DNA from 3 places in the Ningiella algicola genome. Region 1 is predicted to be linked to each of the others. Evidence: predicted binding sites of a transcription regulator. Region 1 holds the regulator's gene; each other region holds the start of a gene.
The links. Region 1 encodes FliA, which starts transcription of late flagellar genes. Its sites were predicted from a motif close to CTAAAGNTNNNNNNNNNNNNGCCGATA; they were not measured.

Region 1 (5,336 bases):
CCTTTGCCGTGAAGGTCATCTAGCAAAGCCTCAAATTCATCATCGCTAATGTCTTCACTAGCGCTTGCGTCGTTATTTGAAGCTGATGACGCTTGAGAATCATTTTTGGCGCTGTCTTCGTTTTGCTTTGCGCTAGGACCTTTATCACCGTGAAGTTCATCAAGTAAGGCTTCAAATTCGTCTTCGGTTATTTCGTCAATACCTTCTTGATCAGCAGCAGAATCACTTAACTCAGGCGTGGGAGATTGATCGACGCCTTCGTCTGAGGTCTGAGCTACTTCGCTAACAATAGCTTCACCTGCGTCTTCGGCAACAAATATTTGTTCACCCTCTTGCTCTGGCGTGCTTAGCTTGTGCAGCAAATCAATTAAGTGAGGAGGCGCTGCCTGTAATGGCTCTCTGGCCTTCACATTTTCGAACATGTCTACCACAACGTCTGTGGCTTGGAGGATCACATCCATCAGTTCTGGCGTTAGCGTGCGCTGGCCATTACGCATAATATCGAATACGTTCTCAGCACCGTGACAAATATCCACTAGCTCGGTAAGCGACAAAAATCCTGCGCCACCTTTTACAGTATGATAGCCACGGAAAATAGCATTCAACAGATCGGAATCTTCCGGGTTGTTTTCTAAATCTACGAGCTGTTCTTGCAATTGCTCTAATATTTCTCCGGCTTCCACCAGAAAGTCTTGCAAGATATCCTCGTCAACTTCAAACGACATTCGTTTGCTCCCCTAAAAACCTAAACTAGACAGTAAATCGTCAACGTCGTCTTGTCCTTGTACGACGTCGTTACGCGTTGCTGCGTCAATAATTGGCCCTTCGGCTTTCTCTTTATCGTCAGATTCTGCAGAAGGTTGAGTATCGGGTTTGTCAACAGTGCTACTGTTCGTTTTTGTAGAAGAACAATGCTTGTCGCGTTTAGCTTCTTCATCACTAAAGGCAGAGAGCATATCTACTAAGTTATCTTCCACTTCTTTGACAAGTTCGATAACGCGCTTAATGACCTGACCGGTAAGATCCTGATAACCTTGTGCCATCAACACTTCAGTGAGCATGGTATTGAGGTTTGCGGAGTCCTCTCTAGCATCGTTTAAAAGCGTGTCCAGCTCTAAGCACAGGCTCTTGAACTCACCGAGTTCAATCTGCCGAGACATCAACTTCTTCCACTCGGGCATCACGGTATTTAGACGGTCATTTAAGGCTTCAGCAATGGGCATGCTACGCTCAACTGCATCCATCGTAGAGTTGGCGGCTTGCTCTGTCTGTTCAATGACGTATTCAAGCCGCGATTGCGCGTCAGGAATTTGGGTATTCGTTATGTCTGCCAACCTATGGTCAAGCTGAAACGTCGATAAAGAGTCATGTAGTTGACGTGTGAGCTTGCCCACTTCAGAGAAAAGCTCTGTCGATTCACGCATCGTGATGTTATGCACAATGTTGTTGGCTGATTCAATTTCACCCGCTTGGATGTGCTGGACCAAAGCCTGCGCCTCTTCAAGCGAAATCAAAGATGCTTCATTAGTCATTAGACCTTCCTTTTAATCGTAAGGATCTCGTTGAATGAGAATGTCTCAAAACAAGAATTATCCTAAGCGTTCGAAGATTTTGTCTAACTTCTCTTTCAGCGTCGCGGCAGTAAATGGCTTAACAACATAGCCGTTTACACCTGCTTGAGCTGCTGCAACAATCTGCTCTTTTTTAGCTTCAGCCGTTACCATTAACACGGGTAAATGCTTTAACTTGTCGTCAGCACGTATTGCTCGTAGCAAATCAATACCTTGCATACCTGGCATGTTCCAGTCAGTCACTACAAAGTCGAAATCACCTTGATTTAGCATAGGCAATGCCGTATTTCCGTCATCTGCCTCTTGCACGTTTGTGAAGCCTAAGTCTTTCAGCAAATTTTTGATGATTCTTCGCATCGTTGAAAAGTCATCAACAACGAGAATTTTCATGTTCTTATCCAAAACTACCTCCGCAATGGAAAATGTGATTTATCTAATCTTTATTTATGTCGCGCTTACTTGATTTCACAGTAAGGGCTATTCAGCAGTGCGCCACGACTGCATCTTCGCTTTCAATTTCAGCATGGCCTGGCTGTGAATTTGACTGACGCGAGATTCACTTACTTCGAGCACTTCACCAATCTCTCGTAAATTTAACTCTTCGTCATAGTAAAGTGACAATACGATAGCTTCGCGCTCTGGTAATGTAGTTATCGCCCGCGCCAGCGCTTTCTGAAATGATCCTTGCATCATTTCTTCAAAAGGTTTGTCTGACCCCTTGTTTTCTTCGTTTGAAAGCACATCTTCACTCACGCCTAAGTCTTCAATGCCGACCAGTTTGCCTGCATTCACTTCGTTGAGCATTTGATGATATTCTTGTACAGATACGTTCATAACCTCGGCGACTTCTGTATCGCGAGCATCCCTTCCAGTTTCTTTTTCAACCAGATTGATGGCCTCTGTAATTGCTCTAGAGTTCTTGTGCACGGAGCGCGGTGTCCAGTCACCTTTGCGAATTTCATCGAGCATTGCGCCTCTTATGCGAATACCGGCGAAGGTCTCAAAACTTGCGCCTTTCGTGCCGTCGAAATTTCGAGCAGCCTCTAGTAGGCCAATCATGCCTGATTGAATGAGATCATCGATTAACACACTTGCAGGTAATCTAGCCATTAAGTGGTGAGCGATGCGTTTCACGAGCGGAGCATGACGCTCAACCAATTGGTTTTTGTCTATTTGCTGTTGATATACGGTCACTTTATTACTCACTTTTATTTACCTACTCATGCAAAGACACTAGGTTTTCAATAAAGAACTCCAAGTGTCCGCCTGCTTGTGTGGGAATCGGCCAGGTCACGGCTCTCTCTGCTAACTTTGCAATGGCTTTTGCAGCAGGTGAACCAGGGTAAGCATCTACAAGTGCAGTTTGCTTGCGAACGGCCTTTCTTACATTCTCGTCAAATGGCACGATACTGACTAATTCCAGCGCTACGTCTAAAAAGCGTCCAGTGACCTTTGACAACTTACTGAAGAGCTCACGACCCTCTCGTTCAGAGCGCACCATATTGGCTACCACTTTGAACTTAAACACGCCGTGTTCTCGATTTAAAATTTTAATTAATGCATAGGCATCGGTTAACGATGTTGGCTCGTCACAGACAACTATCATCACGTCTTGCGCCGCACGTGAGAAACTCACCACCATGTCAGATATACCGGCTGCGGTATCAACCAACATCATATCGATGGGTGTTTTCAGCTCACTAAAAGCACGAATTAAACCCGCGTGCTCATGCTGCCCAAGCTCTGCCATTGATTGCGTACCCGACGTTGCAGGCGCAATTTTTACGCCATGAGGACCGGTAACTAACACCTCATCTAGGGTGCAATCGCCTGACAAGACATGCGCTAAGTTTCTGTCGACTCTTAAGCCGAGCATTACGTCAACATTGGCTAGGCCAAGGTCAGCGTCGAGCACCATTACGCGTTTTCCACGTTTAGCTGCCGATACTGCGAGGTTGAGTGTAATATTGGTCTTACCAACACCACCTTTACCGCCGGTCACCGCAATGACTTTTATTTGTTTTGATTGATTCATAGTTCTTAAGCTACTTGCTTGATCGATTATCATAGACCACCGGCTAAGGCGAAAGCCGCCTCGTCGTCTGCATGCACACCATATTTTTTATGAAGCTTGGCAGCAACAAGGGTTAAATTAGCCGAGTCTGCGAGTTTGATATCCTCCGGAACACGCTGACCATCGGTCACATAATTTAGTGACAGATCGTTTTCTATTGCCACGCTCAGTGCTTCTCCCAGGCTGTAACATTCATCTAGCTTGGTGAATATGCAGCCTTGAATATCAGTGGAGTGATAAGCCTTGACGGTTTGCGTCAGCACTTGGTATTGCGCGCCTGCGGGAAGCACAAGGTACTTGCGGATATTGACAGATAAGCCAGTTTCGTACTCATTGAGCTGCTCAATTAAGCGAGCATCTCGCTGACTGAAACCGGCAGTGTCTATTAACACTAATTTTTTGTTGCGCATTTGGTAGAGCAATTGATTAAGCTCTTCTGCGTTTTGGGCTTTTTTCACACTGCAGCCAATAATGCGGCCATAGGTTGCCAGTTGCTCATATGCGGCAATGCGATAGGTATCAATGGTAATCATGGCAACCTGATCAGCGCCATATTTTTGCGCGTATTTCGCCGCCAGTTTCGCTAATGTCGTAGTTTTGCCTGTTCCAGTAGGACCAACCAGGGCAACCACCCCAGACTGTTCTAGAATATCGTTTCCACCCACGTGCAAGCGATTCGACAATAGGTTAAGCAGGTATTTCCAACCTTGCTTCTCATCCACGTTGTGGGGCAAAAAGTCGATAAACTGACGCGCAAGTTTTTGCCCTAAGCCCATGCTGATTAACTGTTCATGCAAATAATGATGAGTTGGGTTGTTGCGTTTCTTGCGCTCATCAGCCAGCTCTGAAACTTGAAACTTCAACACGTTTTTTATCGACTCAAGCTCTGCCTTTATGGTATCCATTTGGTCTTGCTCCAATACGCTCGGTGGTGGCGTAAGGCTGGCGGCTTGACTGTTACTCAGTTTTTCGTCTTCGTTGTCTTGTGCAAAGGCTGGCGAGCGAACAATTTCATCATCAGCACGCATTTGCTCGCGCGCTTTCGCTTGTTGTATAGCAGCGTTTGATTGAGTATTCATTGAGTAAGGATTTGGCGCGGAGCTAAGCTGAGAACTTGCAGACTGCTTTTCAAGCAAGGCTTGTAAACTGTCGGGAATGTCATCACCAATCACTTCACTGAGCGTGGGTGTTGTCTTGCTAGGTTTGCTCGCCTTAGCCAGACTGACAGGAGGTTCAGGGTTAGCGCCTGGATCAACCGCTGCAACTAGCTCCACGCCTCCAGAAACTTTTTTATTAGACATAATAACAGCGTCACCACCTAGCTCGTCTTTCACTTGCTTGAGGGCTTCACGCATATCTTTGCCAAAAAAACGTCTAATTTTCATATCTTCCTCGTTAACTGCTCAGCATTTACGCCGAATTATTGACCCACCGATGAGACAATCTTTATTTGTTTGTCGTCAGGTATTTCTTGGTATGACAACACGTGTAAACCACTCACAGACTGCTTTAAGAATCTTGATAACACGGGGCGTAACATACCCGATGTCAATAACACGGCGGGCTCGCCTGCTAATTCTTGCTGCTGATGTGCCTGAGATAGCGATTCACTTAGCTTTTCAGCTAGGCCTGGCTCAATGCCAGCGCCATCTTCTCCACCTGCTTGAAGTGACTTATGCAACATCTGTTCC
Region 2 (5,336 bases), 1.6 Mb from region 1:
GCCTGCAGGTAATTTCGCATAGATATCAGGTTTGTATTTAGATACTTATATTTCAGCTAAATCTGCATGAGATCCAACTCGTGCAGTGCTTTACTTTCAATTTATTCTTCATTTCCGATTTAAAATCTACCTCATTGTGCCGATAGCGAGATAGAAAGATATTTTGTCATCTATTTATCATTATATTGTCATACTACTGTAATATTTGTCTGATGCATCTTGATATTTTGGTTATTCCAACTTATACTTAACACTATCAATAAAAGGAGAAAGATATGAAGTCACCCATTGCCGTAATGCTGGTATTAGCATGTTTCGGTGCTTCAGCCTCTCAATCGAAGGCACCTGAAAGTTCAAGCTTTGCATGCGTAGACGCAAAGTCATTTGAGATAAATGCATCGTGTATGAGTAACAAAATAGAAATGAACGACGCTTTTGTTCAGTCTCAAAAAGACTTTTCACAGCAAATTGAAAGCGGTGATAACGCAATGGCGTCACTCACAATAGACCCTGAGACCTTAAATATTAAAGTGGTTGCTCACAAAGATGCTCAGCTAGCAAAAGTCGAACATTAGTAAAATGGCGACAAACTAATACGAAAAACCCGTGCAAAACACGGGTTTTTTAGTTTTCGGTATTTTGCTTTAACGCTACGCCGCAACTTGTGGCTCCAAATAAAGGGAATAAATGGAATGCCATTTTTCTTTTTGAAGCGCAAAAGCCTGCTTTAATTCTCTGTATTTGAAATCAAGTTCAAGACTTTCATATGAGGCCTTAATATTACTATGTTTTTCGCGCATCAATCGCTTCTTTGCGGTGTAATAGGCTGTCATTCTACTGACCAATAAATCATACTCGGCTTGTACAACAGCTGCAATTTCATCGGCATTAGGCAAATGGACCAGCTTGGTTTTTGCATTCTTTAACTGCATTTGAAGTTTTGCTTTTTCAATTCTTTCTTCTGGTGTGGTGCGCAAGTTCGACGTTAAACCCAACCAGGACAGTGCCTTTATCAACCACTTCGTTGGATCGTATTGCCACCAGTGGATCCCGTTTCGGTAATCATATTCAAATATGTGATGATAATTATGATATCCCTCTCCAAAGGTAAAAAATGCTAACAAACCGTTGTCACGAGCGGTGTTCGAATCTGTGTAAGGGCGAGAACCCCAGATATGCGCTAGCGAGTTAATGAAAAACGTTACATGATGCACTGCAACGAGTCGGGCTACCCCAGCAATTAATACCATGCCGAGCACGTCACCATTTAAAAAACCTAACAATGCTGTGATGCCAAAATTAGCGCCCAATACAATGGCTAAATAATGGTTGTGCTGCCACATCACAACCTTGTCTTTTTGCAAGTCTTTGCAATTTCGATAATCGCTATATCGTTCGGCCTGGTACTCCCTCAACATCCAACCAATATGAGAAAACCAAAAGCCTTTTTTCGCAGAGTAAGGGTCTTTGTCGTTTTCATCCACGTAGCGATGATGCACTCGATGGTCTGAACTCCAGTGCAAAATGCTATTTTGCACTGCCATTGCTCCGCCAATTGCTAAAAACACCTTTACGATAGGGTGGGCGTCGTAGGTCTTATGTGACCAGAGCCGATGATAGCCAGCTGTAATTGACATGCCAGTGAAAAAGAATAAAGCAACTGCCACTATGATCTCGGTCGAATCAATACCGTTGAAAATGATCCAGATGGGGGTTGCGATGAGAGCAATAAGGGTAGTGGCTAAAAATACTGCAATGTTTAAGGGGATAATACGAGGTTTCTTCACTAAATTTTCACTTCTTTGGTTCAGCGTACAACTGTTCGCTTAATTTAACTTTTCGTTTGTTTAAAGGCAAGTTATATGTTGTCATGATGTCATCAAAACGTAATTCCAAAACTATGAATCGACAACAACAAAAGCTGCAGACGCGTCAAAAAATTGTGGATGCAGCATTTACTCTTTTAGATGAAAATAAAAGTTTTACTGCTATCAGTTTACGCGAAGTTGCTCGTGAGGCCGGTATTGCGCCTACTTCCTTCTATCGCCACTTCGCGGACATCAACGAACTTGGACTCACACTGGTCGACGAGTCCGGTCTTGCACTTCGACAATTAATGCGAAAAGCGCGCCAACGCATACAAAAAGGCGGTAGCGTAATCGAAATTTCCGTGCAGACATTCATGGAGTTCATTATGGAAAACAGAAATGTTTTTAGGTTACTACTGCGCGAGCATACCGGAACATCGTCAGCCTTTAGAGCTGCGGTTATGAGAGAAATTCAATATTTTACTGAAGAATTATCAGATTATATTTCATCTAACTTAGCGCTGCCTCCCGAAATATCTCATCTGCAAGCGCAAGCGATGGTAAGGCTTGTCTTTAGCGCGGGTGCCGAGGCAATCGATTCGACTCCAAGTGAGGTTAGGGGCATTGCGAAACGCGTCATGATTCAATTACGTTTTGTTCAGCTAGGAGCACTACAATACTCTGCAAATTATCAAAAGTGAGCGCCATTTTTATACTTTTCGACGAAGTATAACGCCACTTTCAATATGCGGTGTGAAAGGGAATTGGTCGAACATAGCGGTATGCTCTAGTTCGTGAGTCGTTAATAGAGCTTTTAAGTTATCTGCTAGGGTAGTGGGGTTACAGGAAATATAAACAATCTTGTCGAAACCTTGAATCAAAGCCAAGGTCTGTGCATCAAGTCCAGCTCGTGGCGGGTCAACTAAAACGGTCGAGAATTCATAGCTTGATAAATCGATATTTCGAAGCCGGTTGAATTCGCGCGTTTGGTTGAAAGCCTGAGTAAATTCTTCGCTACTAAGTCTTGCAATTTGTAGGTTATCAATTCCATTAGCCTCAATATTATCCAGCGCAGCATTAACAGAGGTTTTCGATATTTCTGTAGCGAGCACCTTTCTGAAACTTTGGCTCAAAGGGAGACTGAAATTCCCGTTTCCACAATAAAGCTCAAGTAAGTCCATGGTGTCATGCCCAAGCTTGTTCAGCACCCATTCAATCATTTGGACGTTAATTGTTGCATTGGGCTGTGTGAAACTATTTTCTACTTGTTTAAAGCGGTACGCTTTGCCGTTGATGTATAGCGTTTCGTAAACAAAATCTTCGTCCACACACACTTTTTGTTTTTTTGCCCTACCAATGATATTGAATCGTTCTAACCCCAATGTAAGTTTAAGCTTGTTCCGTAACTGATTGACTTGTTCGTGCCAGCTTTCGTTTAGTTGTCTATGGTAAAGCATCGAAATTACGAGCTCGTTGGACGTCGTGGCAAGGTAGTCAAGTTGAAACAGTTTATGCCTCAAGCTTGGATCTGCATTCACCTCTCTCATCATCTCAATCATTGCATGGTTAATGAGTTTGCAAGCGCTGGGCAAGGCATCCACGCGATATTTAGCTTTCGTGCCTTGATCAAACATAATGTGATAGCTCTCATCGCCCTCGTGCCAGATTCTAAACTCAGCTCTCATACGATAATGCTTTGGTGTACTGGTGTGTACATCAAATGAGAGTGCAGAGTGCTCTGTCGAAAACGGCTTTAGCATATCCATTAGCCGGTTTTTCTTTTCTTTGAGCTGTATTGCGTAGTCTTCGTCAGAGTAAGTTTCGCTTGCATAGACATTTTTCGCTTGATTCATTTTTCGTTTACACAGCTCATTTGAAATTGGAAGAGTCGATTGTAACGGCGAAAATATAATTACCAACTATTTATTAAAGAAAATCTTATCTTGCCGATAACATGGATGAGGATAGTGAGGTAATACAATGAATACGGTAGAGATGAATGCTCCAGCAGTGCGTTTATCAGCAGCAGACGCAGCCAATGTAGTCGATTTACAGAATCGCCAGTCAAACCAGCGTGCTCCCAGTGCGGATAGATACAGCGCAACTGGTTCTCACGAGAGTGTGGCTGCTAAGGTACTCTCTTTTTCGGTAGGCAAAGGCATAGAAGGCGCAACGCAATCGCAGAGCGGAAACTTAGCCCTTAAACTTCAGGAACCCGAAATCGATTCAAAACCTATGGAGTTTGATATTGATTTGGTGCGAAAAAATGTGATTGGCTTTGTTACCCAGTCACTGAACGAATTTGCGAACAATGGCGCTTCAGAAGAACAATTGCAAAGCTTCAGGCAGCAAGCGATAGAAGGGATTACCTTAGGTGTTGAAAACGCTAAAAAAGAATTGGGCAATTATATTAGCGAGCCATTGGAAGAGCTTATTAATAGCAAACAAGCGCAAATGATCGAGGAAGTTAAGGCTATACCCCTTAACGCAGTTTTTGCTTCACAAAATACGAGCAGTACTGAACAGGATGCGCAAACTAGTAGCTTCTTCATGAGGATACCATCGGGTGCGCAAGTTGACATTGAACTTGGCGCTCGTGTCTTTAATGAAGAACAAGGTAAAGCATCTGATCTAGAGATTTACACCACCCAAGCGTCAAACCTCTCCTTTAATATTTCGGGAGCTGTCAGTACGACTGAAAGAAGAGATTTAGCCGACTTAATAAATGAAGTCGACGCAGTGATCGATACTTTCTATCGACAAAATATTGAGAGCTCGTACAGCAGCGCTCTTGCGCTTGGATATGAAAATGAGCAGTTTGTTAAGATGGCGTCCACATCGGAGAATTCTGTCTCGAATGCCTATGAGAATGTAAGGCTAATGGGCACGCTAGAGCGAGGACAAGCAGTAGAGGCGCCAAAACTCGTTTCAGCTTATGTAGCAAAGTTAATGGATATGTCCGCTAACATTGAGCAAAAACTAGCGTCGCAAGAAGACTATCAAGACATCATTAACGGCTTAGTAAACCAAATGAAAGATGTACAAGTCCCTGATTTAGTGCAAGCCATCAACAGGTTCCACAAGTTCAACGCTAAGTTTATATAAATGCGGCGCGATTAAGCCCCAGACTTTAGATAGAGCGGGTCGAATGGTCGACCTCTTCTATCGCGTCAATTCTTAATCAATGCTATGAGTCAACTTTATCCTTAGCGGGACGAACTTTGATTGTTCGCTCCATAAATTCTGCATCATTCAGTTTTGAAATAAAGCGTTCCTCTTCACCAGCGTTGATTTCAACAAATCCAAAACCTTTGCGTCTTCCAGTACGCCTATCCTTCATTAAACGCACGGATTTTACTTCGCCGTGCTTTGCGAAAAATGCCTTTATGGCCTCTTCGTCTGCATTGTAAGAAATGTTTCCTACATACAGCGTGGCGAGTTCACCTGAACTGGCGTCTGCGGTAGGCTTTTTCTTAGCGTTATTTGCTTTTCTAGGTTTACGCTCTCTAGAATCCTGTTCACTTGCGT
Region 3 (5,336 bases), 110 kb from region 1:
TATACATACGCTATTCAAGCTCTATGCCAATAGGGTCTGCACTTCCAAGCTAATTTTGCATTAATTAATGCACACACCTTGTGTACTGGCATATGCTTTGCTTCATCCTGATCAAATCAGGTACATAAATGTGTGCGGCGCTTTGTTGCGTCGGTCAAAATGAGGAAACAGCGTTGATTAAATCACTGCCTAATTCATCACCTATGCGAAATTCCATGCTTAATGAAACTAACAAGCGTGCTGAAAACGCAAGTGGCAAAGCTAAGCTAGCCAGAGCGCTATTACTAGCGTGCACCTTCTCTATTAGTGCCTGCTCTTCATTAGTATCGAAGCATGTTGAGTGGGAAACCGTTGCTCCGCAGCAATATCCAGTCTTAAATGCGGTAGGTTATGCGCCTATTGCTGCCCAGCTAGGCTTAAATGATACAAGCAAACGATTACAGGCAATGAAAGCGTCAAAATTAGATGCGTACCGGGAGTTGGCAGAGCAGGTTTATGGGCAGCGTATTGATGGCGATCAGTCCGTTGCAAATCTTATCCTCACTGATACTCAGTTACAAGCCTCAGTAGAAGGCGTAATACGAGGTGCTCGAGTGTTGAAAAGCTATCCTGTAGGAGAGGACACTTATGCTACCGAATTAGAGCTTGATATGGCGCTTGTGTACGACCTTTATTTAAGTACAGCAAAGCCTAAGCGCATAAAAGACGTGACATACTATTAGCGCAGTAAATTAATGCTTATCAGGCACAAAAAAACGCACTTTCTAGTGCGTTTTTAGTGGGTGCAAATCCAAAGTGAGATAATTCTTAAATGACCTTATGCCGAAATACGCTTGCCTAGTAAATCCGCATTTGCCTTGCCAGCACGGTCGTAGGTAATAGACTCTTTTGCTCTAAGTTCCATCATCATATTTCGTAGGTGAACTAAACGAAGCTGCCCATGTTCAACCGACTTTGCGTTGATTTCAGTCAGGTATTTACACTCGTTTAGCACTTTCTTGCAATCTTCTAGCAACGCGGAACAAGCGTGAGGAACGTCTGACTTTTCAGCCACTCTTGCATACATTATTTCCACGGCTTGATCTTGCGACTCTATACTCGCTAGCAACTCAGATTTATCTTGCAACAGCTGCATTAGTTTCTCAGGCTCGCGTGAGCTGATTAAGTGTAACTCTTGCTCCAGAACTGCTTTTAATTCACATAGCAATTCCAGCTGCTTGGAAATTGCATTTTCAAGACTGCTAGCCATGGTAACTCCTAAGCCTTAACGCCTAAAATTTGCGATTCTAGTACCGCAATTTTGTTTGCGAGTACTTCAGGGTTGACGCGGTATTCGCCATCGGCAATTGCTTTTTTAAGCTTGTCCACTTTTTCCTGATTTACGGGCGCTTCGCTACCTTTTTTCTGTACGTTAGCAAGCTGCTGTGCAGACTGCGTTAGCGAAACAGAATCTTGACGAGCAGGCGCCGCATTTTGAGAAGCGGAAGCATTGCTTGCAGCGTTTGAAGACTGCGCTTGTGTTTGCTGTTGCGCGAGTTTAGACGGATCTAACTGCGGCTTGTTTGTGTTGTTAATATTGTTAATTGACATAGTATTGCACCACCATTTATTACCTCTACATCTCTTGTATCGGCTGCACTTGTCTAATCTTTAGTGCTATATGCGACATTTTTTTGTCGCCAAATACAATTATAGCAATTTATTGACAAGCTGCCGTTTAAAAAGTGCTATATGTATACTGAGCACTCAAACAAGCTCTGCTAAGTTTGTTTTACGCTTTTTGTCCAAATACCCTCGTTATCTGGGCCTTGCGACGCTTCGGCGTGTATAGAATGTATCGTAGCGTTTAGCCTGAGGTTTAATTCACAAGCTGTACGTAGTTATGCTGTTAAATACGCTTTTACTTAAATCACACGCTACATGAGCCTATTTGCAACCATCGTGCCAAGCGACACATCTTGCTTCCCTTGACGATACATCGCCCTTCTCACCTGAACCGTTTTATATATTTATGGTAACCCGGTCAGTGCTGGCAACGGTCGCAACTATTCGTTTATCGGACGATATATTACGAACTGCAATCGTATCGCCTAATGTGCCATCTTGCTCTGCGATTCCGTATACCTGAATACTTAAGCCGCCTGCGATAGCGCTGATGGTGACGCGATCCCCCTTGCATACAAAGCATAGCATTGATGCATTAATCACTGTGCCCGGTCGGACTCTGCGTTTCAAACGAGCGCCGCTAATTTCTTCTACTGAGCGAAATGCGCTACCTCGCAAACTGTTTTTACTCACATCAGCCAGAGCAATATTTTGCGATGTTAATAGTGCGCCAGGACTAAGAGTATCGGCACTCACCACCACTTTCTGAATAGTCACGACACTCGCATTTACGAACGTAAACCAATTAAGGTGCGGACAAGACACTTTTACTGAGATATTACTGAGTCGTGGATCGTAGTTTGGACTTTCAAATTCAAACGCTTGCGCACATTTAGGCACAGTAATTCTAGCGTCAAGCTGACGAACACTCACCTGAGTGTCAGCATCTGCGTCATTAATGAGGGTATTCAGAACATAGTCTTTCGTTTGTTCTTGTATAAGCTCGTGAAGATTGGGTTGTGCAACGCCACAAAAACTTACCAAAAATAAAGTAAAGACAATGCTCATTCTTGTCGATACAGAGATATCTTTTATGAAGTGCATGGTAGTCATCCTTTGGTGGCATGTTGATTTCAATCGCATTGTGGAAAACAAATCAAACAATGCGACAAGCTAATATAGCGAATTCAGCAAGGTTCGTGCCACGCAAGAAACAGACTTCTCGCAGTGCCTTTATGAACAAAGCAACTGCACAAATGCTTAGGGGGAATTAATGTCAGGTATTTTAGATTCAGTAAATCAGCGGACGCAGCTTGTCGGCCAAAATCGGTTAGAGCTGCTGCTGTTTAGACTCAATTCGAAGCAGCGCTTTGGCATCAATGTATTTAAAGTGCGTGAGGTGCTTCAATGCCCGCCGCTCACCTCTATCCCAAAGCTAAATTCATTAGTACGAGGTGTCGCCCACATTCGCGGAAAGACTCTCTCAGTTATTGATTTATCTATGGCAACGGGCGGTTCTCGAATAGAAGATTTGACGACAGCCTTTATCATCATTGCGGAATATAATCGCTCAGTACAGGGCTTTCTGGTTGGTTCAGTTGAACGCATTATCAACACCAACTGGGACGCCATAATGCCGCCGCCTACCGGAACAGGAAAAGCCAGTTATTTGACGGCAGTTACAGAAGTTGACGATGAGCTTATTGAAATACTGGATGTAGAAAAAATATTAAATGAAATTTCGCCGCTGTCGACCGAGGTCTCTAACGACATTGCAGATAACGTAGATGTATCAAAGAGCGATGGTAAAATTATCTTCATCGCGGATGATTCCTCTGTTGCTCGCAATCAGGTTAAAAAAGCGCTCAATACGCTAGGCCTTGAAATTGAATCGGCCAAAAACGGAGCCGAGGCGCTAAAACGTCTTAAGGAGCTAGCGGCTGAAACCGGTGATGTGACGGATAAAGTCGGAATTATTGTGTCGGATATAGAAATGCCTGAAATGGATGGTTATACGCTCACAGCCGAAATTAAGAACACACCAGAGCTTTCCAGACTGCATGTTGTTTTGCACACATCTTTAAGCGGCGTATTCAATCAAGCCATGGTAACAAAGGTTGGCGCAGATGATTTTATTGCCAAATTTCATCCAGATGAGCTTGCCTCTTCGGTACAAAAGTGGCTTCAGACTGACCTAAAAGGCAAACTTTGAGTGACAAAGCCAAGACCGTCACAGAGTAAAACTTTACTTTCTGCGGCGCAATACGACAAGTTCGCTCGATTTTTAGAGGCTCGACTTGGTATTACTTTAGGTGTGAATAAGCAATACTTAGTATCGAGCCGCTTATCTAAAGTCATGCGAGATTTTTCGTATGAGGATATCAATATCTTCATTGATCAAGTCGTATCCCAACAAAATCCTAATGTTAGCACTGGCGCGCTAGAAGCGATGACAACCAATGAAACCTTTTGGTTTAGAGACGAGTACCCCTATCAAATTCTTGCAAAACATTTGCTGCCAAACTTAGCTTCGCAAAAGAACAAGTTACGTATATGGAGCAGTGCATGTTCATTTGGACAGGAGCCATACTCAATCGCAATGGTGATTGCAGAATTCCAAAGGCAGTATCCCACAGCCTTTGCCAATGGGGTTGAAATTGTCGCAAGTGACGTATCTCAGCAAGTGTTGGATTTTGCAAAGCAAGGTGAGTATGACGAGCTTGCAATCAATCGTGGCCTACCCACACAAATGCTACAACGATACTTTGAAAGTGGAGTAAGCAATAAGGCATGTATTAGCGCTGCTATTCGCAGCCGCGTGACTTTCAAAAAACTTAACTTGCTCGACAGCATTGCACATCTTGGAAGCTTCGATATTGTTTTTTGCAGAAATGTACTGATTTACTTTGAGGCAGAACGCAAGGCAAACATACTGCAAAAAATTTCCGCTTTACTTCATAATGAGGGTGCGCTTCTATTGGGTGCTTCTGAGTCCATCAATGGCGCAGAACAGCATTTAAGGCTTAAAAAATGTGAGCAAGGCCTATATTATTCAAAGGCTTAGCGTCAGCTAACTGTATTCCCCCCGTTTTAAAAAACTCTAAATTTCTTCTTTTTTATCTCCTTGGCATAGCACTTGCTCTGTTTTTGACATGACAGTCATTTAAGCAATTAGGTATACGTTATGGCCATTAACTTAGACCGCTTAGCAGGATTTCACCACAACGCACTGAAAGTGCGATCTGACAAAATGGAAATCATTGCTGGGAATTTAGCGAACGCTAATACACCGGGTTACAAAGCCCGCGATATAAATTTTCAAGATGCGATGAAGCAAGCCATGGGCACTTCGGGTTTAAATAGCACAGCATCTACTAGTAATAAATTGTCGGTGGCAAGTTCAGGCATGGTGACGACAAACAGTAAACATATGACAGGCGGCGGCGCTCCACGTTTTGATGTGGACTACAGAGTGCCACTTCAACCAGACACAGGCGACGGAAATACCGTTGACGTGCAGCAAGAGCGAAACGCCTTTCTAGAAAACGGTATGCGATACCAAGCGAGCTTAATGTTACTTAACGGCAAGTTCAGCGGCATGAAAAAAGCACTAAGTAGCGGAGGACAATAATGAGTTTATTTAATGTAATGAATATTGCCACAACTGGCATGTCGGCAGAAGGTGTCCGCCTCAATACAACCGCAAGTAATATCGCCAACGCGAACAGTGT

Region 2: a site for FliA is predicted at 3,734-3,760, ahead of PN836_RS19270 (DUF5610 domain-containing protein). Genes of this name have one in related genera too.
Region 3: a site for FliA is predicted at 1,628-1,654, ahead of flgM (flagellar biosynthesis anti-sigma factor FlgM). Genes of this name have one in related genera too.

The regions. Positions count from the first base shown of each region.
Region 1 covers NZ_CP171821.2:1,267,046-1,272,381, forward strand. Annotated here, with positions in the region: gene PN836_RS05700 (chemotaxis protein CheW) at 1-725, opposite strand, end outside; gene PN836_RS05705 (protein phosphatase CheZ) at 738-1,532, opposite strand; gene cheY (chemotaxis response regulator CheY) at 1,590-1,973, opposite strand; gene PN836_RS05715 (RNA polymerase sigma factor FliA) at 2,049-2,777, opposite strand; gene PN836_RS05720 (MinD/ParA family protein) at 2,788-3,639, opposite strand; gene flhF (flagellar biosynthesis protein FlhF) at 3,636-5,030, opposite strand; gene flhA (flagellar biosynthesis protein FlhA) at 5,066-5,336, opposite strand, start outside.
Region 2 covers NZ_CP171821.2:4,412,130-4,417,465, forward strand. Annotated here, with positions in the region: gene PN836_RS19250 (hypothetical protein) at 276-575, shown strand; gene PN836_RS19255 (acyl-CoA desaturase) at 651-1,787, opposite strand; gene fabR (HTH-type transcriptional repressor FabR) at 1,901-2,509, shown strand; gene trmA (tRNA (uridine(54)-C5)-methyltransferase TrmA) at 2,519-3,661, opposite strand; gene PN836_RS19270 (DUF5610 domain-containing protein) at 3,789-4,913, shown strand; gene PN836_RS19275 (RNA recognition motif domain-containing protein) at 4,996-5,336, opposite strand, start outside.
Region 3 covers NZ_CP171821.2:1,379,697-1,385,032, reverse strand. Annotated here, with positions in the region: gene PN836_RS06205 (LPP20 family lipoprotein) at 216-722, shown strand; gene flgN (flagellar export chaperone FlgN) at 818-1,249, opposite strand; gene flgM (flagellar biosynthesis anti-sigma factor FlgM) at 1,258-1,590, opposite strand; gene flgA (flagellar basal body P-ring formation chaperone FlgA) at 2,002-2,709, opposite strand; gene PN836_RS06185 (chemotaxis protein CheV) at 2,879-3,817, shown strand; gene PN836_RS06180 (CheR family methyltransferase) at 3,818-4,669, shown strand; gene flgB (flagellar basal body rod protein FlgB) at 4,790-5,236, shown strand; gene flgC (flagellar basal body rod protein FlgC) at 5,236-5,336, shown strand, end outside.